DNA from 3 places in the Promicromonospora sp. NPDC060271 genome. Region 2 is predicted to be linked to each of the others. Evidence: riboswitches for the same ligand, from Rfam matches in the RefSeq annotation. Region 2 holds a riboswitch; each other region holds the start of a gene.
The links. A riboswitch is a leader RNA that binds a small molecule or an ion and turns the genes downstream of it on or off. The one in region 2 is predicted to bind cyclic di-AMP.
Positions count from the first base shown of each region.

Region 1: linked by a shared signal. The riboswitch ahead of ACFWE2_RS10070 (C40 family peptidase) and the one ahead of ACFWE2_RS11515 (C40 family peptidase) in region 2 are both predicted to bind cyclic di-AMP.
Region 3: linked by a shared signal. The riboswitch ahead of ACFWE2_RS15780 (C40 family peptidase) and the one ahead of ACFWE2_RS11515 (C40 family peptidase) in region 2 are both predicted to bind cyclic di-AMP.

Region 1 covers NZ_JBHXBG010000049.1:7,466-14,477, forward strand. The annotation lists gene ACFWE2_RS10055 (sensor histidine kinase) at 1-340, opposite strand, end outside; gene ACFWE2_RS10060 (serine hydrolase) at 343-2,415, opposite strand; gene ACFWE2_RS10065 (FAD-binding oxidoreductase) at 2,756-4,102, shown strand; cyclic di-AMP (ydaO/yuaA leader) riboswitch at 4,256-4,408, shown strand; gene ACFWE2_RS10070 (C40 family peptidase) at 4,408-5,163, shown strand; gene ACFWE2_RS10075 (purine-cytosine permease family protein) at 5,354-6,778, shown strand; gene ACFWE2_RS10080 (cysteine hydrolase family protein) at 6,775-7,012, shown strand, end outside.
Region 2 covers NZ_JBHXBG010000061.1:4,620-11,631, reverse strand. The annotation lists gene ACFWE2_RS11545 (SigE family RNA polymerase sigma factor) at 1-241, shown strand, start outside; gene ACFWE2_RS11540 (PASTA domain-containing protein) at 238-1,383, shown strand; gene ACFWE2_RS11535 (SRPBCC family protein) at 1,469-1,915, shown strand; gene ACFWE2_RS11530 (C40 family peptidase) at 2,262-2,912, shown strand; gene ACFWE2_RS11525 (S8 family serine peptidase) at 3,025-4,086, opposite strand; gene ACFWE2_RS11520 (hypothetical protein) at 4,230-5,123, opposite strand; cyclic di-AMP (ydaO/yuaA leader) riboswitch at 5,289-5,482, shown strand; gene ACFWE2_RS11515 (C40 family peptidase) at 5,530-6,219, shown strand; gene ACFWE2_RS11510 (hypothetical protein) at 6,326-7,012, opposite strand, start outside.
Region 3 covers NZ_JBHXBG010000097.1:1,359-8,370, forward strand. The annotation lists gene mutM (bifunctional DNA-formamidopyrimidine glycosylase/DNA-(apurinic or apyrimidinic site) lyase) at 1-451, shown strand, start outside; gene ACFWE2_RS15775 (phosphoglycerate dehydrogenase) at 540-1,517, opposite strand; gene ACFWE2_RS15780 (C40 family peptidase) at 1,621-2,520, opposite strand; cyclic di-AMP (ydaO/yuaA leader) riboswitch at 2,524-2,673, opposite strand; gene ACFWE2_RS15785 (phytoene desaturase family protein) at 2,829-4,424, shown strand; gene ACFWE2_RS15790 (GNAT family N-acetyltransferase) at 4,497-4,934, shown strand; gene cydC (thiol reductant ABC exporter subunit CydC) at 5,135-7,012, opposite strand, start outside.

The sequences.
Region 1 (7,012 bases), on a different contig from region 2:
GGGGCGACACGGCAATGACGAGCACCTGAACGGCCACGACGAGGCCCAGGCAGAGGACCGGACGGGTCCGGCGCAGGACCAGCGGCAGCGCCTGGGCGCACGTGGCGACCGCGAGCAGCACGCCCTGCGCCGGACCGATCGTCAGGTCCTCCGCCTCCAGCACGTACTGGAAGAGCACCACCAGCAGGCCGGCGGTCAGCAGGGTGACGACCGCGGCCAGCAGTGCGTCCTGCGCCGGCCGGGTGGTCACGCCGAGCCGGGTCAGCAGGGTCTCCAGCCTGCCGACGCGCGGCGGGACGGGAACGCCGTCGTACACCGCTGGGCCGTCCGTCGTGAGCATCATCAGTACGATACAGACGGCGCCAGCAGGCGGAACTCGACGGCGAACCAGGCGGTCCCGGCCAGGGCGAGCAGCACGAGCACCGCGCCGAGGATCCTGCGCCAGCCGTGCCGGTGCCGGACGGCGCCGACCACCTGGAGCGCGGCCGGGACGATGCCCAGCACGCCGAGGCCCTGGACCACCTGGAGCTGGCGCAGCGAGAACTCGGAGACGTCCTCCAGGCTCATCACGGTGAGCACCGTGGCCGTCCAGCCGCCGAGGGCGAGCACCGCGCAGACCGTCGCGATGTTGGTGAGCAGCCTGACCACGCGGCCGGAGCGCTCCGGGTGGAGACGCACGGCCCGCTCGGAGCCGGACGCCGAGCCCGGCGCCGACCCGGGAACCGACCGCCGCCGGACCCGCCGCGTGATCGCACCGACCGGCCACGCGACGGCCGCCACGAGCAGGATCAGCGCGGACACGCCGAGCACGGGGAGCGCCACCGCCTGGGCGCGTTCCGGCTGGGCGGGCAGCAGGGTGAAGGCCCCCTCGACGCCGATCGCCTCGACCTTGCCGTCTGCGACCCGCATGGCGATCACGCGCTGGCCGTCGACCTCACGCCAGACCCACGGCTCGATCTCCTCGTACAGGGCAGGCGAGTCGCTGAGGGGACCCGGCGTGATCAGGAGGCGGCCGTCGGCCCGCGCGGTGAGCTGCGTGGCGCTGAACGCCTCCAGCGAGGCGAGGAACGTGCTGTGCATGCCGCGCGAGGCGACGTAGCTGCCCTCGGCGATCGCGGCGTGCTCCTTGGCGGTCGCGTCGTCGACCGTGCCGGCCGCCGGGGCGGACTCCGCCGGGAAGTAGCGGTCGGTGAAGCCGTGCAGCACGGCGTCGCGCAGCTCGAGCGTCGCGAGACCGCTGTCGCCCGTGCTGTTGAACGAGACGAAGATCCCAGTGCGCTCCTCCGGGTAAAGCTGCAGGTGGGAGTGGAAGTAGTTGGTGTCGCCGCCGTGGCCGATGATCCAGCGCCCGTTGCGGCTCTCGTCGAAGAACCCGAGCGTCATCCGTGGGGACGCCGCGAGGTTGCCCAGCGAACTCTCGTCCAGCGCGGGGGCATGCATCAGGTCGAGGGTCCCTGGCTCCAGGATCGCACCCGTGCCGGGCTCGCCGAGCTGGGCCAGCATGAAGCGCGCCATGTCGGGTGCCGAGGCGGTCAGGGCACCGGCCGGCGGCGTCCCCACTATCTCGAACGGGCCCGGGGCGTCCGCCGACGTGGCGTAGCCCTTCGACATCCGGTCGCGCAGCGCTTCGGGCAGCGGCTGCTCGAAGGTCGACGACGTCATGCCGGCCGGCGTGAGGATGTTCCGCTCGACGTACTCCTCGAACGGCACACCGCTCACGCGCTCGACGATGTACCCGGCCAGCGAGTTGCCGTAGTTCGAGTAGGCGGGGACGGTGCCGGGCTCGTAGACCTGCTCCGGTGGGTCCTGCGCCAGCTCGTCCCGGAGCACCGGCGAGACGGAGCCCGAGCCGATGAGGCCACCGAGCCGCTCCTCGAAGCCCGCGGTGTGCGTGAGCAGGTGGCGCATGGTGATCGGCCCGTCGAAGGACCGCGGGACGTCGAAGTCGAGGTACTCCGCGATATCGGTGTCGAGGTCGACGTCGCCGCTCTCGACGAGCTGCATCGCGGCGGTGGCGGTGAACAGCTTGGAGACCGAACCGGGGCGGAACAGCGTGCTCTCCGGGTCGACCGGGACCGCCTCACCGCTCGTCGTACCCGTGTCGGCGTAGCCGTAACCGCGGGTGGTGACGACCTTGCCGTCGTCGACCACCGTGACGACGCCGCCCGCGATGCCCGCGTTCTCCAGCGCGGAGGGCAGCAGACCGTCGAGCCAGGCATCGACGTCCGACCGCGTGAGCGGGTGCTCGCCCGGCGGGGCGGAGACGGGCGGGGGCGGCGTCGGTTCGGCGGCGCTCGCGGCGGACGCCGGGACGCCGGCGGCGACGGTGATCGCGAGCGCCCCCACGGCGGCGAGCGCCGCCAGGGTGCGCACGCGGCCGGGCCGCCGGGTGGGTGGTTCATGGGACGGGAACATCGTCGCGCTCCTCGCGTTCGGCGGGTGTTCGGGCTGGTCCGGAGGGCTTTCTTCCGGACGACACCAGCCTGTCGGGCGGGCGGCGGCGGCACATCGCCCGCTGGCACGCACTTGGCTTACGACCTTTGGTGGAGGCGGGCTCCGTCCGACGTCGATGACCATGCACCTGCTGCCGGACCACGGCCTGTTGTGGCAGCAGGTGCATGGTCGATCTGTGGGCAGGCTCCCCCGGACGACGCACGGGCGTGACGGGCGTCACACCGCGCGCTGTCACATCTTCCGGGGCCGGGGAGTCTCCTCCACATCGGGTGCACCGAGCACCCCCTGTGGAAGGAACACCATGACCTCAGCGATCGAGAACCTCCGCCGCGACTTCGGCGGCGACGTCATCGAGCCGGGCGCGGCCGAGTACGAGGCGGTGAGCCGCGCGAAGCTGGTCGCGGGCAGCCCGGCCTTCGTCCTGCGCCCCAAGACGGTCGGTGACGTGCAGACGGCGGTCCGGTTCGCCGTCGGATCCGGGCTGACGCTCTCCGTGCGCGGCGGCGGCCACAGCTTTCCAGGCTTCGGCACCAACGACGGCGGCATCGTGATCGACCTGAGCGCTCTCGCCGACGTCGAGGTGATCGACGCGGACCGCCATCTCGTCCGGGTCGGCGGCGGCGCGACCTGGGGCCAGGTGGCCGAGGCGCTGGCGCCGCACGGCCTCGCGATCTCCTCCGGTGACACCAGGAGCGTCGGGGTCGGCGGGCTGACCCTGAGCGGTGGCATCGGCTGGAAGGTCCGCAAGCACGGCCTGACCCTCGACCACCTGGCGGCCGCGCAGCTCGTCACCGCCGACGGCGCGGTCGTGCCCGCGAGCGCGGAGGAGAACCCCGAGCTGTTCTGGGCGATCCGCGGGGGCGGCGGCAATCTCGGCGTCGTGACCTCCTTCGAGTTCGTGGCCCACCCGACGACGGAGGTCTTCTTCGGCAAGATCACGTTCCCCGCCGCTGAGACCGCCGTCGTGCTCCAGGGCTGGGCGGACCACCTCCGCACGGCGCCCGACGAGCTGACCTCCATCGCGAACCTGGCCAACCCGTTCGCGGGCGGCCCTGAGGCACCGCTCGAGATCCACGTGGCGTTCGACGGCGACGACCCGGAGCTCGCGGCCGGCGCGCTCGACCCGATCCGCCGGCTCGGGACGGTGCTGGAGGACGACGTCGCTCCGCACGCCTACGCCGACATCCTCGTGGAGGGCGCCGCACTGCCGCCGGGTCTCGAGCTGCTGGGCCACAGCGGCTTCGTCGAGCGGGAGTCGGTGTCCGACGCGCTGCGGATCCTCGCCGAGGTCGGGACGTCGGCGGGTGCGCCGTCGATAGCGATCCGCAGCGTGGGCGGTGCGGTGTCACGGGTCCCGGCCGATGCGACGGCGTACGCGCACCGCGGGGCGGAGCTGCTGGTCGCGACGGTGGCCGGCGGCCCGAAGCCGGTGGTCGAGGCCGCCCGTCCTGGCCTCGCCGCGATCTGGGCCAGGCTCGCCCCGCACGTCAACGGTGCGTACTCGAACTTCCTCGGGACGACCACGGCGGACGACGTCGCGGCGGTCTATCCGGCGGCGACCTACGAGCGACTTGCGGCAATCAAGCGGCAGTACGACCCGAGCAACCTGTTCGCCCGGAATCACAACGTTCCGCCCGCGGCGGAGTGACCTACCTCATAGGGACAATTCGGGTCAAGTAGGACGCGAACTACCCCGTCAGCCGTGATGCGATTGTGACTTTGCGGCCGACCGGGGTTAGCGTCACTCCGGTTCGCGGGAAGTCCGCGGGCACTCGAGGCGGGCGCCGAGCCCTGTCACCGCCCCGAGACTGCACAGAACACGGACAGGGACGGGGGAACCACGTAAGCGGGCACCGACGGTGTCCTTGGGGTGAAGCCGCACGAGCAGTACGCGGCCGGGTCATTCTCCGATCCGAATCCGACAGCTCACCTCGTAGGCGTCAGGAGAAGCTCTTGAGTACTCGCACGCCTGGGCGCCACCGTGCTGCCCGCAGACCGATCACCCCGCTGACTCCCCTCTCCCGTGCCGCGGCGCGGGGCATCTCGGGTGCCGCCCGCCGCGGCGCGCTCGTCGTCGCCGGTTCCGGCCTGGCCGTCTCCCTGCTCAGCGCTCCCGCGGACGCCGCGCCCGTTGCCGACAACAGCCCGTCCACCGCCGAGCTGGACATCCTGAACAAGACGTCGCAGGGCTCGGTCGCCGGGGCCGCGGTCGTCGAGGCAGTGAACACCGCGCCCGCCGTGCAGGTGGCCGCCGACAGCAAGTTCACGCTGGAGACGGGCACCATCAAGGTGACACCCGCCCCCGAGCCCGAGCCGGAGCCGGTCGTCGAGGAGGTCGTCGAGACCGCCGCGGCCGTCCAGGAGACCGTCCCGGCCGCCGCCAACGACATCGTCTCCATCGCCCGGCAGTACATCGGTGTGCCGTACGTCTGGGCAGGCTCGACGCCCGCCGGCTTCGACTGCTCCGGGTTCACCTCGTACGTCTACGCCCAGGTCGGCATCGACCTGCCGCGCACCTCCTCGGAGCAGCGCTACGCGGGCACCGTGGTGTCCGCGGCCGAGGCGCAGCCCGGTGACCTCATCTGGACCCCCGGCCACATCGCCATCTACGCGGGCAACGGCATGCAGATCGAGGCGCCGGTTCCCGGCCAGACCGTGCACGAGTCGCAGATCTGGCAGGACAGCCCGACCTTCATCCGCGTCGGCTGAGGCTGAGCCGGAGGCGCAGCGCATGGTGCGGGCCGAGGAACGAGGCACGCGCCCGTAGCGGAGCCACAGGCTCAGGCGACGTGAGCAGAGCCTGAGCCGGAGCCCCGCACCACCCGCCGCATCACGAGGACCCGCACCGACACGGTGCGGGTCCTCGTGCGTGTCAGAGGCAGGTGGCAGGATCGCCACCATGAGCGTCCCCACGGCGGTCGAGACCAACGCCCTCAACACCATCGACGAGTCCGAGCGGCGCGGCTCGCCACGCAACCTGTTCTGGCCCTGGTTCGGGGCCAACGTGTCCGTGCTCGGGCTCGGTTACGGCTCCTACCTGCTCGGCTTCGGTGTCTCGTTCTGGCAGGCGACGGTGGTCGGCGCCGTCGGCATCGTCGTGTCGTTCCTCTTCTGCGGGTTCATCTCGCTGGCCGGCAAGCGCGGTTCGGCGCCCACCATGGTGCTGTCCCGCGCGGCGTTCGGGGTGCGCGGCAACAAGCTGCCCTCCCTGCTGTCGTGGATCCTCACCGTCGGCTGGGAGACGGTGCTCGTGGCCCTGGCCACGCTCGCGACCTCGACCGTGCTGGGGGCGCTCGGCTGGGGCGGCGGAACCGTCACCAAGATCGTTGCCCTCGTGGTCGTGGCGGGCATCGTGGTGGCCGCCGGCGTCTTCGGGTTCGACCTCGTGATGCGGCTGCAGGTCGTCATCACCGTCCTGACCGCCGTGCTCACCGTCGTCTACATCATCCTGGTGGCCGACCACGTCGACTGGGCCACCGTCGCCGCGCTCCCCGCGGGCGGCGCGCCACAGGTGATCGGCGGTCTGGTGTTCATGATGACCGGGTTCGGCCTGGGCTGGGTCAACATGGCCGCCGACTACTCGCGCTACCTGCCCCGCTCCGCCTCCGGCCCGCGGATCGTCGGCTGGACCACCCTGGGCGCCTCGCTGGCCCCCGTGGTGCTGCTCGTCTTCGGCCTGCTGCTCGCGGGCTCCGACCCCGACCTGAACGCGGCGATCGGCGCCGACCCGATCGGCGCCCTGTCCACGCTCCTGCCCACGTGGTTCCTCGTCCCGTTCGTCGTGGTCGCCCTGGCCGGGCTGATCGGCGGTGCGGCGCTCGACATCTACTCCTCGGGCCTCGCCCTGCTCTCCCTGGGCCTGCCCGCCCCGCGCTGGGTCGCCGCCGCCATCGACGGCGGGCTCATGGTGATCGGCGCGATCTACGTCGTGTTCGTCGCGGACTCGTTCATCGGCCCCTTCCAGGGCTTCCTCATCACGCTCGGCGTGCCGGTCGCCGCCTGGTGCGGCGTGCTGCTCGCCGACATCCTGCTGCGCCGCCGCGACTACACCGACGCCGACCTGTACGACGCCGCAGGCCGGTACGGGTCCGTCAACTGGTCCGCCGTGGCGCTCGTGCTGGGCGGCACCGCCGTCGGCTGGGGCCTCGTGACCAACACCTACGCCCCGTGGCTCGCCTGGCAGGGGTACCTGCTGGGCCCGCTCGGCGGCATCGACGGGGACTGGGCGTTCGCCAACCTGGGCGTGCTGGTCGCCCTGGCCCTCGGCTTCTTCGGCACGCTCCTGCTCACCGCGCGCACCGTCCGCCGCCAGGAGGAGCGGTGAGCGACGGCGCAGCGGCCGCCGCCGCGCCGCCCGGGCCCGACGCCGCACTGGTCGTCATCGACATGCAGGACGTCTTCGCGCGCCCGCCCAGCCCGTGGGCCTCCCCCGACTATCCCGCAGCGCTCGCCGGAACCCGCCGCCTGCTCCCCGCCTTCGCGGGTCGCACGGTGCTCACCAGGTACATCGCCCCCACGGTGCCCGACGGCGCCTGGCGCGCCTACTTCGAGCAGTGGC
Region 2 (7,012 bases):
CAGCCGCGCCCTGTTGACGCTCCCGACCAAACAGCGCCGGATCGTGGTGCTCCGCCACCTCGACGGCCTGACGGAACGTGAGGTCGCCGAGGCGACGGGCGTCTCCGTCGGCACGGTGAAGTCCACCGCGTCACGCGGCCTCGCCCGCCTCCGGGAGCTCCTGCAGGCGGAAGACCAGGCAGACGCCGCACGCACCGCCGCAACCACCAGCAGCACCACCCACGAGAGGAGCACGTCATGAACGACGACGAGCAGTTCGCGCAGAGCCTGCGCACCCAGGCCGCTCGGGTCGCACCCCAGATCGACGTGGACGTCACGCGCATCGTCCCCGCTGCCCGACGGCGGCGGGCCGCCCAAGTGGGTGGCGTCACCCTGGCCATGGGGCTGGCGCTCGGCGGCGGGGCCTGGGCAGCCACCACGATGGAGCCCCCGGGAACCGCCCTGCCCGGTGGTTCGATGACGATGGCGGTGGAGCCGTCACCGAAGCCGAGCGGGCCGCCCGTGACGTCGGCCGAGGGGGACAGGCTCCCCGGAGAGCCCAGCAACCCGGTCGAAGGCCACCTTGCACCGCCGCCGGGCTGGCGCGACGCCACCTACTTCCATGTCATCGCCCGCAGCGACGTGACCAAGCAGGGCGAGGAGCGCGAGGACGACTCGCCGTTCGGGCAGGAACGCTGGTACGGCGACGGTGTCGCCTTCGAGCTCACCCAGAACGGCCCGGCCCTGCTCAACGTCCTCGACTACGTGCAGCTCGGCCACACCGAGAGCACCAGCGTCAACCTCACCTGGGCGGAGGTGGCGGAGCTCCCGACCGAGCCGGACGCCCTTCACGATGCCCTGCTTGACACCTACGAACCGGCCGGCCAGGGCGAGAAAGCGGTGCTCAACGCGGCGTCGAGCCTGGCCACCGGAGAGGCGCCCGCCTCGACCGAGCTGCGCGCCGCGGCATGGGAGCTGCTCACGAGCCTTCCCGGTGTCGAGGTGGTGCAGGACGTCCAGGACTCGGAGAACCGGCCGGGCACCGCCGCGACCTTCGAGCTGTGGGACCGGAGCACCACGATCATCTACGACGAGGAGCGGGACGTCCCGCTCCAGGTGGAGGAGTCGCTGGGCAAGATCCACTCCCTCTCGGTGTACCTCGCGGCGGAGTTCACGGAGCTCCCCGACGAGGTGGCCGACAGCGCCATCGAGATCCCCGACTTCACCGGGATGACCCGCGAGGACGCCGAGGTCGCCTGCCTGGAGAAGCACCTCGCCTGCACGTTCCAGGACACCGGGTCGGACACCGCGCCGGCGGGGACGGTCATCTCGTCGGATCCCCAGGCCGGCGCTCTGGTCGGCTGGGGAGCCCCGGTCACGCTCCTGCTCTCCACGGGCCCCTGACCCTGTTCGCCAGTTCCTGACCTGCAGCTCGCCACGAGCCCCAGGCCATGCCGGATCCTCTCGAGCCCGGCGTAGCCTGGGGCCCGTGGCCCATGCCTACCGCACCAGCGCCCGGGTGGAGGCGCCCGCCGACGTCGTCTGGCAGGTCCTGTCCGACGTCGAGCGCATGCCTACGTGGACCGGCTCCATGACCAGCGTGACGATCCTGGGCGCCGAGCCGACCATCGCCGTCGGCTCCCGTGTCGAGCTGACGCAGCCCGGCCTGCCCCTTGCGGTCTGGGAGGTGGACAGCCTCACCGAGGGTGAGGGCTTCTCGTGGTCGAGCAGCACCCCCGGCGTGCGGTCGGGGGTGGCCCACCGGATCGCACCGGTGTCCGACGTCGCGTGCGAGCTCACGCTCGCCGTCGCGCAGAGCGGGATGCTCGCCGGGCTGACCGGCCTTGCCCTCGGCTCGCGCGCGCGGGAGCTGGTGGACGCCGAGCTGGCCGATCTGAAGGCCGAGGCGGAGCGGCGCGCCCTGGAAAAGGCCTGACCCACCATGGCGACACGGCGTGTCGCATTCTTTCTCGTGTCAGTTTTCCATGGCGATCAAAAGCCATGCCTGGCAAAAGAATGGCCCTTACGCTGGGAAAAGAGGACTGTCAAAAAATTACCCACGCTTCGCGCGCCTTGGTACTTCACGACAAGTGTTATCTGATCGAGACAGAGTGATGACCCGTATGTAGCGTCGGATCCGTTGTGCCACCGGAGGCACAATCGCGGGCCCCATTCCCCCAGATCGGTACGGACCCGTGAAACCGGCGACTTGGAGAACTTCGGTGAGTACCACCGTCCGACGCGGTCGACACCGCGCCGTTCACGCTCCTAGCACTCCCCTGATGACCGTGACCCGTACTGCCGCCCGCTCGGGTGCGCTGATCGCGGCATCGTCCGGACTTCTCGCGACGGCGTTCGCACCCAGCGCACACGCCGTCATGGGAGACGGTTCGAACCGCCTGGCGAACAAAGAGCTGGCGGCAGCGCCGGCCGTGCAGGTCGCGACCGACGCGAAGCTCAACATCGAGAGCAAGCCGGTCAAGGTCACCCCAGCTCCCGAACCGGAGCCCGTCGTGGAGACCGAGACCGAGCCCGAGGCGACGACGCAGGCCGTGGCCGAGAAGGTCGAGCCGGCCACCCCTGACTACGCGTCCGACGGCTCGATCGGCGCACAGGCCGTCGCGATCGCCATGCAGTACATCGGTATCGCCTACACGTACGGCGGCGAGTCGCCGGGGTCGGGCTTCGACTGCTCCGGGCTGATCAAGTACGTGTACGCCCAGCTCGGCGTCGACCTGCCGCACTCGTCGTCGTCCATGGTGGCAGCGGGCTACCAGGTCGCGTCACCCATCCCCGGCGACATCGTGTGGACCCAGGGCCACGTCTCCCTCTATGCGGGCGACGGCATGGTCGTCGAGGCCGCCAACTACGGCACCCCGGTGCGCCACACGGCCCAGTGGCAGGACTACGCGGTCTACATCCGCCCCTACTGACCCGATCCGGCCCACCACGCCGAGACAGAACCGTGGCGAGATAGAACCGCAGCGAAGTAGAACCGCAGCTCGGCTGCGGTTCTACTTCGCCCTGGTTCTACTTCGGCGGGGGTCAGTACGCGACCGCCGCGGCCGCGTCGACGATGCCGTACCCGTACAGCGGTGTCCACACACCGACAAGGCCGAGGAGCGGGTCGCGAGCCGTGCCGAGGATCGCGTTCTCGACCTCTGCCATCGTCCGGCCCTGGCCGTAGAGCAGCGCCGCGACGCCTGCCACGTGGGGCGTCGCCATCGACGTGCCCGCGTAGGCGTCGTAGCTGCCGCCCGCGCACGTGTCCGAGCCCGTACCGACGGGCACCGTCGACCAGACGTCGCCGTCGCAGCCGTTCAGCCCGCCCGCACCGCCGGGCGCCGAGACGCTCTTCAAATCGAGCTTGATCGGGAGCTCGGAGTAGTAGGCGTGGAGGCGGGCCGAGTCCGTTGCCCCCACGCAGATGGCCGAGCTGGTGAAGGCCGGGTCGCTGCACAGCGGCGTCGACGAGTTGCCTGCCGCCGCGACCGTCAGCACCCCCAGCTCCCGGGCGTACGCGATGGCGTCGCGCATCAGCGTGTCGAGGCCGATGATCGTCAGCAGCTGCCCGCCCGGGGCCGAGCCGAGGGAGAGGTTGATGACGTCGGCGCCGTTGTCGGCGGCCCACCGGATCCCGTCCGCGATGTCCTGCGACGAGCCCGTGCCGGCTTCGAGGACCTTGACCGGCAGCACCTTGGCGCCGGGCGCCACGCCCGCGACGCCTACACCGTTGTCGGCTGCGGCGGCGACGATGCCTGCCACGTGCGTGCCGTGCTCGTCCCCGTCGTTCTGACCGTCGGGACCCCTGAAGTCCCCCTCGCCGCACGGACGGACGTCCGCGCAGCCGGTGAAGGTGGCACCAGGCAGGAGCTGGCCGGCCAGGTCCGGCTGGTCGAAGTCGACACCCGTGTCGACGACGGCCACCACCGCGCCCTCACCCGTGCCGGCCGACCAGGCGGCCTCGGCGTTGATCTGGTCCAGGCCCCACTGCTTGTCCCGGAGGGGGTCGTCGGTGGCGGCCTGTGCCCCGGGCGCCACAGCGACGAGCACCGCAACGGCGAGTGCCGCGGAGGTGGTGGCGGCGGCGAATGACTTCCTGTTCATGTGTGCCCCCTGTGTCCGCTCGCGAGCCGAATACTCACGAACCAGGACAAAACTATGGGGACCGGACACGCGTCGAACAGGGCCGGGAGCGCACGGCGGGTGAAATTTACACGATCGCAATCAGCAGGGGCGCCAACTGCCGGTCAGGCCCAGGCCTCGGAGAGCTCGCTCTCGTCCGCCGCCTCCCGGGAGAGCCGGAGCGCTGCGATCGCCGCACCGAGCAGCAGGGCGACCACCCACGCGCCGAGCTGGTGCGTGTCGGGCGCCATGGCCGCCGAGGCGAGCTCGTGCGCCACGATCGCCGCTGCCGACAGCGGGTTCTCCGTGAGCGCGGAGCCCGGCCAGATGTTCTCCTGCACGGCCAGGAGAGCCGGCCCGGCCGCCTGCAGCACCCAGACGATGCCCGCGGTCGGCAGCCAGCCGAGAAGCTCGAGCGGCCGGCTGTCCACCGCCAGGCCGAACGCGATCCCGAGCGCCACCGCGAAGATCCACCACGTCCCGGTGGGCGACACCAGGTTGCCCGGCACCAGACCCCACAGCCAGCCGTCCAGGAGCACGACCGGCAGGGCCAGGGCAGGCCCACGCAGGACGGCCGGGCCAAGGGCCACCAGGAGGCCGGCCGCGAGCCCTACGACTCCGGCGGCGACGGTGACGACGAGCATCCCGAGCGGCGCGGCGTCACCGGGAGCGCTGCCGCGGATCGCGAGCAGGCACGAGGCGCCGCCCGCCGCGGACATGGCGAGCAGGGTGCCCGCCGTCGCGGCGGCCGCGCCCGCCCTGGCCGAGGCCGGGATGCCCGCCGTGAGGCCGCCGAGAAGGCCACCGATCAGCGCCATGACGACCAGGCCGACCACCGCGTCGTCGGCGGTGAACGGGAGCGGCAGGAATCCGGTGGAGCGCACTGACGAGGCCTCAGCAAGACCCATGACCTCGTACAACGCCTGCAGGAGCCAGGGCAGGAACCCGCATACCCACCAGACGACGGTACTGATGGGAAGCACCCACCAGGCGGAGACGCGATATGCGCTTTCACCCATGCCGCCGAACGGTAGCCGATGTATGTGATGTCGGTCATAGCCCATGAAGACCGGAACGGCGCAAATCTGCGCCTTCGACAGGTGAGACCGGAATGCGTAACCCGATCGTGACTTTTCTGGGGAAGGTGTGTACTTTGACTTCTGCCCCACCACATCGGTGAGGCCGTGAGCCGGACGCCGAATCCTGTCACCGGTTCATGACCAGACGTTCGAGACAGGAGCGGGGGACCCACCTTCCCGGGCGACAGCACCATCGTCGCCCTCGGGGTGAAGCCGGACGGAACCCCCCAGTAGCCGTGCGGCCGGGTACTCCTACCCGAACCCGACAGCTGACCTCGCAGGCGGTACAGGAGACATTCAGGTGACGAACTCCCTCCGCGGACGGCATCGTGACAGCCGTCCGGCCATGACACCGCTGACTATTCTTGCTCGTACCGCCACGGAGAACGCGGGCACCGTAGCCCGCCGAGGAGCCATCGCCGCAGCAGCCGGTGGCGTCCTGATCTCGACCATCGCGACGACGGCCCACGCGGCCCCCGCCATGGATCTGAAGACCGACGTGAAGTCCGCCAAGCTGAACACGGTCGACCTGCGCTCCCTCACCGCCGTGGCCAAGCAGGCGGTCGCCGCGGCCCCGACCGTGACCGTCCCGTCCGACGCGAAGATGCCGATCGAGATGGAAGCACTCGGCACCTCCTCGGGCGCCGACGGCAAGAAGGGCGACGGCCCCGCCGTGGTCTCGGTCGACGCGCCGGACCCGGTCCCGCTCGGCGAGCAGGCCATCAACGTCGCTTTCAACTACCTCGGCATCACGTACGTGCTGGGCGGTAACTCGCCGGCCGAGGGCATGGACTGCTCGGGCCTCATCCAGTACGTGTACGCCCAGCTCGGTGTGAACCTGCCGCACTCCTCGAGCGCGATGCTCGGTTCCGGCTACCAGGTCACCTACCCGGAGCCCGGCGACATCGTCTGGACGCCCGGCCACGTCGCCCTGTACGCGGGCGACGGCATGATCATCGAGGCGTGGGCAGCCGGCATGCCGGTGCGCTACACCGAGATGTGGCAGAACAGCCCGACGTTCATCCGCGTCGTCTGAAGCTGAGCTACCGCAGCGCATCGACCACAGCACATCGCGAGGCGTCGCTCCCGCGCCGGGTTTCCGCCCGACGCCGGAGGCGGCGCCTCTCGCGTGTCCGGAGTCGCTACTCCGGCCAGTCGCAGTAGTCCGCGACGAAGGAGTAGAAGTCGGAGCGCGCGGTGTCGGGCATCGGCACGTAGACCGGCTCCTGCCTGACGCCGTCGACCCGCGCGGACACCGGCAGGAACGTGCCCCGCTTGTCCTCGGCCACCGCATGGACGTCGCAGCGGGCGGGAACCACGGCGAGGACCACCTCGCCGGACCCTTGTCCCGCCAGGTCCCGGCCGACCCAGCCCGAGGCGTCGCCACCCGGGTCCGCGTTGCTCATCAGGGTCGTCCCGGCGATCCGGTCGAGGACGACCTCCGGACCGCCGTCGACCGGCTCGATCCGCAGCGTGACCAGGGCGGTCAGCTCTCCGTCGCGGGTCTCGACGGGGACGTCGGGATCAACGGTGAGGTCGGCACCCGCCGCTACCGCCGCTGCCGAGCAGTCCAACGCGTGGTTCCGGGCGAGATGTCCCACGGGATCGCTCACCTCGTCGACGGGGATGTCTGTCGCCGGACCCAGGTCGTCACCCTCACCGAGGGCCAGCGTGATCGTGGCGGACGGCGCAGCGGCCGCCGCGGCACCGCCGTCCGCCGTCTCCGGGTCCGCGCACCTGGCCTCGCCAAGCCCCACGTAGACGGCGCGCGTGGCACCGGGCCGCAGGACGAGGGTGCGTCCCTCCTTGGCGGGGCGTGACGGCCCGAA
Region 3 (7,012 bases), on a different contig from region 2:
CGCGCACATCGCCCGTGACCTGCTCGACCCGAACCTGGACCTGGACGGCCTGGTCCGCCGGGTGCGCCGTCGTCGGACCCAGGTCAAGCGCGCACTCCTGGACCAGACGGTCGTCTCGGGCGTCGGCAACATCTACGCGGACGAGGCGCTGTGGCGCGCGCGGGTGCACTGGGCCCGGCCGACCGACAAGCTCAGGGCGGCGGACGTGCGCCGGGTGCTGGACTCGGCGGCCGAGGTGATGCGCGAGTCGCTGGCCCAGGGTGGCACCAGCTTCGACGAGCTGTACGTCAACGTGAACGGGGAGTCGGGATACTTCGACCGCTCGCTCGCCGTGTACGGCCGCGAGAACGACGAGTGCCGCCGCTGCGGCACGCCGGTGCGCCGCGACGCGTTCATGAACCGCTCGTCGTTCAGCTGCCCGACCTGCCAGCCGGCCCCCAGGGCGAGGTAGAGCGCCTGTCCGGACGCACGCTCTACCTCGGCAACAGGTTGATGCCGAAGTAGAGCGGGTGTCCGGACGCACGCTCTACCTCGCGGCACTACCTCGTGGCTACGTTGCGGAGTTCCGCGCCCGTGCGCCAGGCCGTGAGCTGGTCCGCGAGGAAGCGAGCGGCGCCGCGCGGCCGGCCTCCTGCCACGTGCGGCGTGAGGATCAGGTTCGGGAGGTCCCAGAGCGGGGAGTCCTCCGGCAGGGGCTCCGTCTCCATGACGTCGAGCGCCGCTCCCGCGAGCCGCCCGGACCGCAGTGCGTCGGCGAGCGCTTCCTCGTCCACCGTCGCACCTCGGCCGACGTTCACGAACCGGGCCGACGGCGGCAGCAGGCCGAGCACGCGGGCGTCGAGGGCGTGCCGCGTGGCGGGGATCGCGGGCAGCAGCGAGACGAGCAGGTCGGTCTCGGCGAGCAGGGCGTCCAGGCCGTCCGGCCCCACCACCGGATACCCGGAACGTTCGCCCGCACGCGACGCGACGCCGGTCACCCGTGCGCCGAGCGCGGTCAGCAGCGGGGCCAGCCGCAGGGCGATCGACCCGAAACCCCAGATCGTCACGCGTGCGCCGTCGAGCGTGTACTCGCGGCCGGTGACCGGGTCGGCCTGCGCGAACGCGATCTCCTTGGCCCAGTGGTGCTCCCGCTGCGCCGCGAGGGAGACGTCGATGCGGCGCACCGTCGCAAGGACCAGCGCCAGGGTGTGCTCGGTGACCGTGTCGTCGTGCAGGGACTGGCCGGAGGAGATGACGACGTCGGGCCCGAACCCGGCGCGCAGCGCGACGTCGGGCCCCGCGGAGAGGGTCTGCACCCAGCGCAGCCGGGGGAGCCGGCGGGCGGCGTCGGCGAGGATCTTGGGCGGGCTGGACCAGGTGACCAGCATCTCCGCGTCGGTGTGTTCCTCGGGGACCGGCTCGTTCATCGCGTAGCCGGCGACGGTGTCGATGCCGCCCGGCGCGAAGGAGGCCCCGCCGTCGGGCAGCAGGGACGGGAAGTCGAGGTCGAAGGGCACGTCCGGTACGAGGATCTTCACGCCCGGGACGTTACCGGACGAGCCCCGGACGAGAACGAGGTGTGTCGCGCCCAGGGCTGGCGCGACACACCTCGCGGTCCGCAGTGTGGTTCGGCGTGGGGGGTCAGCCCGTCACGCGGATGAACACCGGGTTGTTCTGCCACATCTCGCCGTACTGCACGGGGGTGCCCTCCTGCTGGGCCTCGACGACCATGCCGCCGCCCGCGTAGAGGGCGACGTGGCCCGGCGTCCACACGATGTCACCCGGCTGCGCCGAGGCGGCGGAGACCTGGTACCCGATGGTCGAGATGGCGCTCGAGCTGTGGGGGATCGAGATGCCGAGCTGGCCGTAGACGTACTGGATGAGCCCCGAGCAGTCGAAGCCGCTGGGGGAGGCTCCGCCCCACACGTAGGGCACACCGACGTACTCGAGTGCGAGGTTGACGGCCTGCTGACCCAGTCCGGACGAGTCGGCCGCGGCGGCTGCCGCTGCCTCGGCGGCGGCCTCGGCCTCCGCGGCGGCTTCGGCGGCCTCGGCCTCGGCCTTCGCCTTCGCCTCGGCCTCCGCCTTGGCACGAGCCTCGGCCTCCGCCTTGGCCTTTGCCTCGGCGATGCCTTCCTCGGTCTCGGCGTACGGCGTCACGGACACGCGCCCGCGCTCGGCGTAGAAGTCGGCGTCCTGGGTGACCTTGACCTTCGTCACCAGGTTCTCGGCGAGGCTGGCGCGGACGGTGGAGTCGACCGTGTTGCTGATGGTGTTGCTGACCGGTGTCGCGTTCGCGAGCGTGGCCTGCGTGTGCGTCTCGGCGGGCGCGGTGTGGGCGGTCTGGGTGAAGACCGACGCCAGCATGCCGGACGTGACGACCGCGATGGCGCCGGTCCGGGCGGCATTCTCCGCGGCGGTCTGGGTCAGTGCGGTGAAGGGGGTGAGCGCGGGGCCGTCGGCGCGGTGCCTGCCCCGGTTGCTGGGACGGTTTGCCTGTTCGTCCGCCCAGTCGTTGGTGCGGTCGGTGAGTACGGTCACCAGTGATCTCCTCGGACGCCTACGAAGTGAGCTGTCGGGTTCGGATGGGAGAGCGATTCACCCGGCCTCATGAGGAGGCTTCACCCCAAGGACACTCGCGTGCCCGCTTACTTGGTTCCCCCGCCCCTGTCACGGTTCTGGCTGCCAAGGTCCGGTGACAGGGTTCGGCGTCCGGGCCTGGACCTCCCCGTTGCTGGAGAGGCGAGATCGACCGTACCTGCCCCTCGCGCAAATGTCACGATTAGGTCACATAGCGACCTGTGATGGAACGTCCTTGGCAATCTGTGCCCCATGCCACTATGGCGACCATGACCGATTCGATGCGCTCCCGGTACGACGTCGTGGTGGTGGGCGGGGGTCACAACGGCCTGACCGCGGCGGCCTACGCGGCCCGTGGCGGCCGGTCCGTCCTCGTCCTCGAACGTGCGGACCACGTGGGCGGCGCCGCCGTCTCGGCCCGCCCCTTCGCCGGGGTGGACGCGCGGCTGTCGCGCTACTCCTACCTCGTCTCGCTCCTGCCTCGCCGGGTGATCGACGAGCTCGGGCTGTCCGTCACGCTGAGGCGCCGCCGCTGGTCCTCGTACACACCGGTGGCCGACGGCGGCCTGCTCGTCGACAGCCAGGACGACGCCGCCACGCGCGCCTCGTTCCGGCGGCTCACCGGTTCGGACGCCGACTTCGAGTCCTGGGGCCGCTTCTACGCCATGACCACCGAGGTGGCCCGCCGGCTCGCGCCGACGCTCACCGAACCCCTGCTCCCGCGGTCGGCGGTCCGGGACCTCGTGGTCGACGGCGTGGGCGAGGAGGCCTGGCGGGCGCTCTTCGAGGAGCCCCTCGGAGAGGTGCTGCGCCGCACCTTCACCGATGACGTGGTCCGTGGCGTCGCGGCCACCGACGGCCTGATCGGTACGTTCGCCGACGTCGACGAGCCGTCCCTGCGGCAGAACCGCTGCTTTCTCTACCACGTCATCGGCAACGGGACCGGCGACTGGGACGTGCCGGTGGGTGGCATGGGCGCCGTCTCGGGCGCCCTGCGCGACGCCGCCGTAGCGGCCGGCGCGACGATAGTCACCTCGGCGACGGTCACCGCCGTCGATCCAGGAGCACCCGGCGCACCCGGCGCGGAGGTCGTCTGGACCGACGCAGAGGGACGCACCCGGGGTGTCACGGCCGGCCATGTGCTCGCGGCGTGCGCCCCGGCGGAGCTCGACCGGCTGCTGGGCGGCGGCCCCTCGACGTCGGCCGACCGTCCCGAGGGCGCCCAGCTCAAGGTCAACATGCTGCTCACCCGCCTGCCCAGGCTGCGCGACGACGTCGACCCCGTCGCGGCGTTCAGCGGGACCCTGCACGTCAACGAGTCCCTGACCCAGCTCCAGGCAGCGCACGCGCAGGCCGCCGCCGGGCGCATCCCCGACCTGCCGCCCAGCGAGATCTACTGCCACACGCTCACCGACCGGACGATCCTCGGGCCGGAGCTCGCCGCGACGGACGCGCAGACCATCACGCTGTTCGGGCTGCACATGCCGGCACGGCTCTTCCGCGCCGAACCCGACGCCGCCCGTGACCAGGCACTCCGGGCCACGCTCGCCTCCCTCGACTCCGTGCTGGCCGAGCCGATCGAGGACGTGCTCGCCCGCGACGCCGACGGCGCCCCCTGCCTCGAGGTGCGCACCCCCGTCGACCTGGAGCGTGACATCGGGCTGCCGGGCGGGCACATCTTCCACCGCGACCTCAGCTGGCCGTTCGCCGAGCCGGACGCCGGCGACGAGTCCGGCCGCTGGGGCGTCGCGACGGAGCACCCCCGGGTTCTCCTGGCAGCCGCCGGAGCCCGCCGCGGCGGCGGCGTGAGCGGTATCCCGGGCCGAGCGGCGGCCATGGCGGTCCTCGGGAGCGACGTCGGCTGACGGGTCTCCGGCGCTGGCCCGCGACCTAGGCTGACGGGTCTCCGGTGCTGGCCCGCCACCTAGGATGTGGCCGTGCATATCCGACACGCCCTCCCCGTCGACGCCCCGGCGATCGCCCCGCTCCTCGGCCAGCTCGGTTACCCCAGCACCGCGGAGGACGTCGCCGCCAGGTTCGCCCGTGTCGCGGGCAGCGAGAACGACGTGGCCTGGCTGGCGGTCGACCAGGACGAGGCCGATGCGGAGGCAGCGGTCGGGTTCGCCTCGGGTCACGTCCGCTGGGCCTACGAGCTCGATGCGCCGGTGGCCCAGCTCACCGCCCTCGTCGTCGCCGAGTCGAACCGTGGCACCGGGGCAGGGCGCGCTCTCGTCGCGGCCTTCGAGGAATGGGCGAGGGCCGCGGGCGCCGTCCGGGCCACCGTCTCGTCGTCCTTTCGCCGCACGGGCGCGCACGCCTTCTACGAGCGCCTGGGCTACGAGCAGCTCTCGAAGAAGTTCGACAAGCGCCTCTGACGCTTTCCCGGGTGACCATGCGGTTGCTGCCAGGAAGGGCCCAGGTTTGGCAGTAACCGCATGGTCGATTGACGGCCGGGTGACCACGCGGTTGCTGCCAGGAAGGGCCCAGGTCTGGCAGTAACCGCATGGTCGATTGACGGCCGGGTGACCAGGCAGTTGCTGCCAGGAAGGGCCACGGTCTGGCACTAACCGCCTGGTCAACCTTCCCGGCCCGCTGACCAGGCGTAGGCGCTGCTGGTCGCGAGGAGGAGCTCGTGGCTGCCTCGGGCCACGACGGTCGCGGGGATCGCGCCCGCGACCGCGCCGAGCGTGCCGTTACCCAGCAGCAGGACCTCGTCGGCGGCCGCGAGCGGCGTCAGCCGGTGGGTCGCCAGCAGCACCGCCCGCCCCGTCTCCCGCGCGTGCTCGGCAAGGGTGCGGACCAGGGCGTCCGCGGTCTCGCCGTCGAGGTGCTCGGCGGGCTCGTCCACGAGCAGCACCCGGGCGGGGGCGAGGAGCGCACGAGCGACCAGGAGCCGACGGCGCTCCCCGCCCGATACCGCCGCCGCGTCCGTGCCGACCAGCGTGTCCAGCCCGTCGGGCAGCGCGGCGAGCCAGCCACCCAGCCCCACGGCGGCGAGTGCGGCCCGGGCCTCGGCCTCCGTCACGTCGCCGCGCGCGACCCGCAGGTTCTCCAGCACGCTGGTGTCGAAGACATGCCCGTCCTCGGCGACGAACAGCGCGTCGCCGCGTTCGGTCGGTAGTTCGTCAGGAGATCGGTAGCTCGGAATGCCGACCTCCTGACGTTCTGCCGACCTCTCGGCCCGGCCGGCCAGCGGCGGGATCAGGCCGGCCGCCGTCATCAGCAGGGTCGTCTTCCCGACGCCGGACGGACCGGCCAGCGCCACGACCGAACCCGGGCGCAGCGTGAGGGACACCCCATCGACGACGGCCCGCGGCCGGCCGTCGCCGTCGGGCCAGCCGGCGGTCACGCCGTCGAGCACGAGCAACGCGCGCCCGTACCCGTCGGCCGGATCGGCCGCCCCGGACGTGTCAGACCCTGAGGTCACCCGAGTGGCCTGTGCGTCTGACAACCGGTCGGACGGCGGTGACGGTACGCCCTGGAGATCCGCCGGAACCAGCTCCAGCAGCCGCCGTGCGGCCGCCCGCGACCGGTGCAGCTGGACCGCGGCAGCCGGGAGCCCGGCCGTCGCCTCGAACACCGCGAGCGGCGTCAGCACGACCACCGCCAGCGCCTCGACGGACAGCGAACCCGACAGCGTCGCCGGTATCCCCAGCGCGATCGACGCGAGCACCGCGAGACCCTGCGCCAGCGCCCCCAGGGCCGCGGCCAGCCCGGACGTGCGGGCGCCGTCGTCCGCGACGGCGGACAGGCGGGCATCGGCGGCATCCAGGTCGGCCAGACGCGCGTCGAACCGCCCCGAGACGCGCAGCGGCGCCGACTCCTCGAGGACCTCCAGGGACAACGCGGTCACCTCGCCCCGGGCGGCGGCACCCCGCGCCTCCGTCCGGGCAGCGGCCCGGGCCGCGAGCCACGGCGTCACCACCCCGGCCAGCAGCAGGCACAACGCCAGCGTCACGCCCGCCGCCGGCAGCAGCACCCCCAGCAGGATCACCGAGCCGAGCGACGTCACCACGGCGACACCCGCCGGCACCATCGAGCGGACCACCACGTCGCCGACGTCGTCCACGTCCTGTCCGATCCGCGCCAGGAGCTCGCCCCGCCGGACCGTGACCGGACGGTCGTCGGCGGCGAGCCTGTCGTACAGGTTCGCGCGGAGCGCCGCCATGCCGCGCAGCGCGACGTCGTGGGACGCGAGGCGCTCGCAGTAGCGCAGGACGCCGCGCCCGATCCCGAACGCCCGCACCGAGACGACCGCCACCGAGAGGGTGAGCACCGGGGGCATCTGCGCGGCCCTGGCGACGAGCCAGGCGGCGACAGCCGCGAGCCCGATCGCGCAGGCGAGAGCCAGGACGCCGAGGCCGATCGCTGCCGCGACCTTGACCGGCCGCACCTCCAGCAGCGACAGCACGCGGCGCAGCGGATCGGCGGCGCCACTGGTCAGGCGCCGTGT